DNA from 3 places in the Salinivibrio proteolyticus genome. Region 2 is predicted to be linked to each of the others. Evidence: predicted binding sites of a transcription regulator. Region 2 holds the regulator's gene; each other region holds the start of a gene.

Region 1 (2,274 bases), 1.1 Mb from region 2:
CCGTGATGTTGACACCATTGATGAGATTGATATCGGTATTCAAGCACTGGCATCGATTCCGGTCGGCGCGGATGAACAAGGCACAGGGGAAACCGACGTTCCCGTCAACTTTGGCGGTGTGACTTTCCTCCCGGACGATCATGTCTATGCAGATACGACCGGCGTGATCCTCTCACCCGACGCGCTCACCATGGATAGCGTCGACGTTGATGACGAGGAAGACGACGACTAATACGTCGCCTCACGCGGATAGAAAAACAGAGCCAATCGGCTCTGTTTTTGTTTATTCGACGTTCTCAATCTTGCCCAGCAAGCTACGAATACGGTTTTGCCACGCTTCTTGCTCTTCACGCAGTTTGGCGTTTTCTTGCTCGAGGCTTTCACGGCTTTCTTTCACCGAGGCTGCATCACGCTCTAGCGCGTCATTCTTTTCTTTCAGCTCTTCGATTTCCATTTGCAGCAGCGAAATGGTATCCACCGCCATTTGTACTTTTGCTTCGAGTTGTTCTAATACTTCCAATGACATCAAGGCCACCTTATTTCTGACGATTGATCCCGTTACTACTGACATCAGCAGCAACCCGTGCAACGTGATTGTGCACCCCGCTGTTATTGTACCGAGCGCACGCTAGACTGCCACTGTTCTCGCGCCTTGCCAACGCGCAAGTGCACAAAAATCCAGCATATTTGGTGTTATTCCTGATCCGCCTGACGTGTATTTCCACATATCCTCTGCTCACAGGCGTACGCAAACGTTTTCTATTTCTGGTAAACTGGCGCGCGCTCACTGGGCTGACCAGTTTTTGTGGCTTTTATCTTGGAGTACTCATGAAACGCGATCTCGCACTGGCTTTCTCTCGTGTCACCGAAGGCGCCGCCCTTGCCGGTTATAAATGGCTGGGCCGTGGCGATAAAAATGCAGCGGATGGTGCAGCCGTTGCCGTGATGCGTACCTTACTGAACCTCACCGAGATTGATGGTGAAATTGTGATTGGCGAGGGCGAAATAGACGACGCGCCGATGCTCTATATCGGTGAACAAGTCGGCTTGGGCGGCGACGCGGTCGATATTGCCGTCGATCCGATTGAAGGCACACGCATGACGGCCATGGGGCAAGCGAATGCCCTGGCGGTACTGGCCGCCGGCGAGAAAGGTAGCTTTTTAAAAGCGCCGGATATGTACATGGAAAAACTGGTAGTGGGACCGGGCGCCAAAGGTGCCATTGATCTGCATAAGCCCCTGCTCGAGAACTTAGAAAATATCGCCATCGCCCTAGGTAAAACCCTAGATACGCTGGTCGTTGCCACCTTGGCAAAGCCTCGCCATGACGCCATCATCGCCACTATGCAGCAACGCGGGATCCGAGTTTTCGCCTTTCCCGATGGCGACGTGGCCGCCTCAATCCTTACCTGCATGCCTGAAAGCGAAGTAGATGTGATGGTCGGCATTGGCGGTGCGCCGGAAGGTGTGGTGTCAGCCGCTGTTATTCGCGCCTTAGGCGGCGACATGCAAGGACGTTTGCTCCCTCGCCATGAAGTCAAAGACGATACCCCAGAAAACCGCGCTTTTGGTGAGCAAGAATTAGCCCGTTGCCAAGAAATGGGGATCCAAGCCCACCAAGTACTGACGTTGTCCGACATGGCGAGCAGCGATAACGTTGTCTTTGCCGCCACTGGGATCACCAAGGGGGACTTGCTAGATGGCATTAGCCGCCAAGGCGATCTGGCCACCACAGAAACCCTGGTGGTACGCGGTCAATGTCGTACCATACGCCGCATCCGCTCGACCCACTATTTAAGCCGCAAAGACGACGCCATCAAGCATCACATCTTATAACTCAGCGGGCAGCCAATGTGCTGCCCTGACTGGTCAAGTGGATTGATTTCGATTACCCTTTTATAAACACTTTGCTTTATTTAGTTGTGTGCTGCTGGGCAGCGTATTGGGGTAATCACTATCACTACCATCAAGTCTACCGATCGCATTCTCGATACCCTTAAACGAGAAGGCAGTGTCAGCGCAAAAACCCTCGCGCAATCGCTGGGGATGACCACGATGGGCGTGCGCCAACACTTACAGAGCCTTGAGCGAGAAGGGCTGGTTGATTTCGAAGATGTGCGCGCCAAAGTGGGCCGCCCCACCCGCCACTGGTCGCTCACCGCCAGTGGTCATAGCCGTTTTGCAGACAGTCATAATGATCTGTCTATCACCTTGATTGACTCCGTCCAAGACGTGTTTGGCGAGCAGGGCGTCGAAAAAGTGATCGCGCAACGA
Region 2 (2,274 bases):
CATTACAGCTAGCACAAACCGCACCGGATCAAGCGATACTGATGCTGGATGAACCCACTTCGGCCTTAGATATTACCCATCAGCATTACACCCTAAAGCGCTGTCGAGCACTCGCAGACCAAGGAATGACAGTGCTATTGGTGTTGCACGACCTGAATTTGGCGGCGCAATACGCCGATCAACTGCATTTTTTAAAAGCGGGTCGAATCGTCCTATCCGGCGACCCGTGGCAGTGTTTTAGTAGTGATAGAGTGGCAGACATCTACCAATACCCGCTGACCGTTCTGACTCATCCGGAGCATGACTGTCCACTGATCGTGTCTTAATTGATAAATACATCATAGCTGGCTCACAAAACCGTCTGTTGGTCCATTTTCGCTGATCAGACCAATTGCGAGTGTGCGCCAACCTAAGTAAACTGAGAGCGCAACCGATTAGCTATGAGAATGAATGAAATCGGATTCGTTACCTTCGCAACCGTCTGATGTGCCGGGATTGTGAAAGACATCGCCGCTGACGAACAGCGGCGTTTTTCTGTAAGGTCGCGAGTAACGATCCCTACGCATTACTACAAAGAAGAATCAAGATGGCAACGATTAAAGATGTCGCGCGTCTCGCCGGTGTATCGACCACGACGGTGTCACACGTGATAAACAAAACCCGCTTTGTCGCCGAGAAGACGACTGAGAAAGTATGGCAAGCGGTTGAAGAATTAAACTACGCCCCAAGTGCTGTGGCGCGAAGCTTGAAATGCAACACAACACGTACACTGGGTATGTTGGTGACCAAATCCACTAACCCCTTTTTCGCCGAGCTTGTTCACGGTGTGGAAGACTATTGCTACAAGCAAGGCTACACACTGATTCTCTGCAATACCGAGGGAAACCTCGAAAAGCAACGCGACTACCTGCGTATGTTGTCAGAAAAGCGCGTCGACGGACTCATTGTGGTGTGCTCTGATCTCAACGAAGATTTGATGCTGTTATTGGAAAAAAAACGCGATCTGCCTATGGTCGTGATGGATTGGGGCAGTCACCATATTGATACAGACCGTATAGAAGATAACGCTGAATTAGGCGGTTACCTTGCCACCAAACACTTTATTGATAATGGACATACTAAAATTGGCTGTATTTCTGGCCAAATGGATAAAAATACCTGTAAGCATCGCTTAAACGGTTATTTCCGTGCGTTAAAAGAAGCCAATATTCCAGTGAATAAAAATTGGCTGATTGAGGCAGATTTCGAAGCCGATCAAGCGCAAATTGCCGCGAAGCAATTGGCGACGATGTCAGACCGCCCGACCGCTGTCTTTTGTTTTAATGACATTATGGCATTAGCGGCCATTAGTACATTTAACGAGCACGGCTTGAAAGTGCCAGATGATATATCGGTGATTGGTTACGATAATATTGATCTCACCGAGTATTTCTCGCCACCATTGACAACTATTCACCAGCCCAAACGCCGTCTAGGCAAAACGGCCGTCAAGCTCTTGCTCGCGCGAATTGCCAACAACGAGACTCAACAGCAAGTGTTCGAAATGCAACCTGCACTAGTGAGTCGACAGTCAGTTAAAACACTATCTTAATGTTTTAATGAAACTTTTATGAAGAGCACCGTCAATGTCTTGGCGGTGCTTTTTTACGCGACTACTCTTCCGGTAGTGCTTTTACTCTAGTTCATCAATTACACCCACCCTGAACCAAGATCACATTTTGTGTGATGGGAGAGGACGACATCGGTGTCTAATTATTATATGCTTAATAGCGTTTGAACAAGGCAAACCATGGCGAAAGCATGGGACGCAAAGCCTCCGGCCTAACGGTAATTTGACATGATGTCAAAATATCAACGGTAGCGGGGTTGCCAACATATCAAAGCTGACAAATTTGATGGCTCGTTGACAATTCTGCGATCTTGCCTTGTTACATTATGACGTCTTTTTTAGGCATTAGTAATTCATCGAGATTTTAATCAAATGGATAAACCAGCTTTAAAGAACGCAATGAAGTTATTTGCCAAATTTGGCAGCATAAAGTCCCGTTCAATGTTCGGTGGATTTGGTATCTTTTGTGAAGACACCATGTTCGCGCTTGTCGTTAACAACACTCTCCATTTACGTGCTGGAAAAGAAAACGAAGCACTATTAAAAAAACAAGGCTTGGCACCCTACGTGTATAAAAAGCGCGGCTTTCCTGTCGTGACGAAATATTTTGCGATCCCTGAATACTGGTGGGATGACCAAGATAAGCTGCTCACAGAAGCCAAAGA
Region 3 (2,274 bases), 970 kb from region 2:
GCTGGCTTTGCTGTTGTAAGCGCGTGCGCGGATGCTGGTGGGACAAACGGTGCGACAATTGGGTGAGATGGCGTTGCTGACGATAAAGCACATCGGCCATCGCGCGACTGAGTGCCTGCTCGCGTTGCTGGTATTGCTGAAGCCGATAACTCAGATCGCGGCTAACCAGCTCCGCAGCAGCTGAAGGGGTTGGGGCGCGCATGTCAGCGACAAAATCAGCAATGGTCACATCCACCTCGTGGCCCACCGCACTGACGATAGGAATTGTACTGGCAGCGATGGTACGGGCGACGATTTCCTCATTAAAACACCAGAGATCTTCTAGCGACCCCCCGCCACGACCCACAATTAAGACATCACACTCTGCACGGCTATTGGCACGACCAATGGCTTGCGCGATGCTGACCGCGGCATCGCGCCCTTGCACCAGCGTAGGATAAATAACAACGGGTAGGCTAGGATCGCGGCGTTTGAGCACATGCAGAATATCATGCAAGGCAGCGCCGGTTTTGGAGGTAATAATGCCAATACGGCGTGGTTGAGCGGGTAACGGCTTTTTCTCGCTTTGAGCAAAAAGCCCTTCGGCCGCAAGCGCCTGCTTACGTTGCTCAAACTCTTGTTGTAACCGTCCATCCCCTTCAGGTTGCATACTTTCGAGGATCAACTGATAGTCACCGCGTGGCTCATACAAGGACACTCGGGCGCGGACTAACACCTGGTCGCCATTTTTCGGTTTGAAGGTAACACGACGGTTGTTACCGCGGAACATGGCACATTTCACTTGGCTTTGGTTATCTTTTAGCGATAAATACCAATGCCCCGAGACTGCGGCGGTAAAATTGGAAATCTCCCCGCTTAACCAGACAATGCCGATATCGCGCTCAAGACACAGCCGAACTTCGGCATTCAGCCGAGACACCGTCAAAATGTTGCGATTGTTTGTGCTCACGTCGCCAACCTTTTTCATTCACCTGCACGCATACTACCTGTCTGGTTTGAGGATGCCAATTGCTAAGCGTATGCCGTGCGTGAGTGGGCGTTTTCACCCGAAGTGATTGAATATTAAGCGCCTAAAATCAAAGACACCAATAAATGAAAATTCTCAGTAAAAACCTGTAGCCAAACGTTTGCGCTATACGTATAATGCTGCGGCAATATTTTGTTCCCCTTCACAAATTTTGGTGTGAGATATTGCAATGCTGAGAATCGCGAAAGAAGCGCTAACCTTTGACGATGTACTCCTCGTCCCTGCCCATTCCACTGTTCTTCCGAACACTGCGGATCTGCGAACCCAACTGACTCGTTCTATTAGCCTGAACATCCCTGTTTTATCAGCAGCGATGGATACGGTGACAGAAGCTCGTCTGGCGATTGCACTTGCGCAAGAAGGTGGCCTTGGTTTTATCCACAAAAACATGACCATTGAACAGCAAGCTGAGCAAGTTCGCTTGGTTAAAATTTACGAAGCGGGCATGGTCACAAACCCTGTGACAGTGACGCCAGAAATGACCATTGCGGATGTGAAAGCACTCACCGAACGCAACGGTTTCGCCGGCTATCCAGTGGTTAACGCACAAAAAGAGCTTGTCGGCATTATCACCGGCCGTGATGTACGTTTTGTGTCTGACTTGAGCAAGCGTGTTGATGAAGTGATGACTCCGAAGTCGCGCTTAGCCACGGTGCAAGAAGGTGCCGATCGAGAACAAGTTCAGCAAATGATGCAGCAACACCGCGTGGAAAAAATCTTGGTCGTCAATCAAGACCACCACCTAAGCGGCATGATCACCGCAAAAGACTTCCAGAAAGCAGAAAGTAAACCAAACGCCTGTAAAGACGAGCAAGGCCGTCTGCGCGTGGGTGCCGCCGTCGGTGCTGGCGCGGGCAATGAAGAGCGTGTGGCCGCCTTGGTGGAAGCCGGTGTTGACGTTCTTTTGATTGACTCATCACATGGCCACTCTGAAGGCGTGTTACAACGCATTCGTGATACACGCGCCGCGTATCCAAACCTGCAAATCGTGGGGGGGAACGTTGCCACGGCAGACGGTGCTCGTGCCCTGATTGAAGCTGGTGTTGATGCCGTTAAAGTAGGGATTGGTCCAGGGTCGATTTGCACCACCCGTATTGTGACCGGGGTTGGCGTACCACAAATTACTGCTATCAGTGATGCAGCAGCGGTTGCGCAGGAATATGGTATTCCGGTCATTGCTGACGGTGGCATTCGCTTCTCGGGCGATATGTGTAAAGCGATTGCCGCTGGCGCATCCTGTGTGATGG

What was found. Region 2 encodes PurR, which represses purine synthesis genes. Its sites were predicted from a motif close to TNANGNAAACGTTTNCNTNA; they were not measured.
Region 1: glpX (class II fructose-bisphosphatase) is a predicted target of PurR. The motif match lies at 745-764, and genes of this name have one in related genera.
Region 3: guaB (IMP dehydrogenase) is a predicted target of PurR. The motif match lies at 1,116-1,135, and genes of this name have one in related genera.

Annotation. Positions count from the first base shown of each region.
Region 1 is NZ_CP114584.1:219,257-221,530, reverse strand. It holds gene rraA (ribonuclease E activity regulator RraA) at 1-232, shown strand, start outside; gene zapB (cell division protein ZapB) at 284-526, opposite strand; gene glpX (class II fructose-bisphosphatase) at 829-1,836, shown strand; gene N7E60_RS01070 (helix-turn-helix transcriptional regulator) at 1,966-2,274, shown strand, end outside.
Region 2 is NZ_CP114584.1:1,363,025-1,365,298, reverse strand. It holds gene N7E60_RS06580 (heme ABC transporter ATP-binding protein) at 1-326, shown strand, start outside; gene purR (HTH-type transcriptional repressor PurR) at 587-1,591, shown strand; cyclic di-GMP riboswitch class I at 1,772-1,874, shown strand; gene N7E60_RS06570 (TfoX/Sxy family DNA transformation protein) at 1,982-2,274, shown strand, end outside.
Region 3 is NZ_CP114584.1:2,330,209-2,332,482, reverse strand. It holds gene xseA (exodeoxyribonuclease VII large subunit) at 1-949, opposite strand, end outside; gene guaB (IMP dehydrogenase) at 1,197-2,274, shown strand, end outside.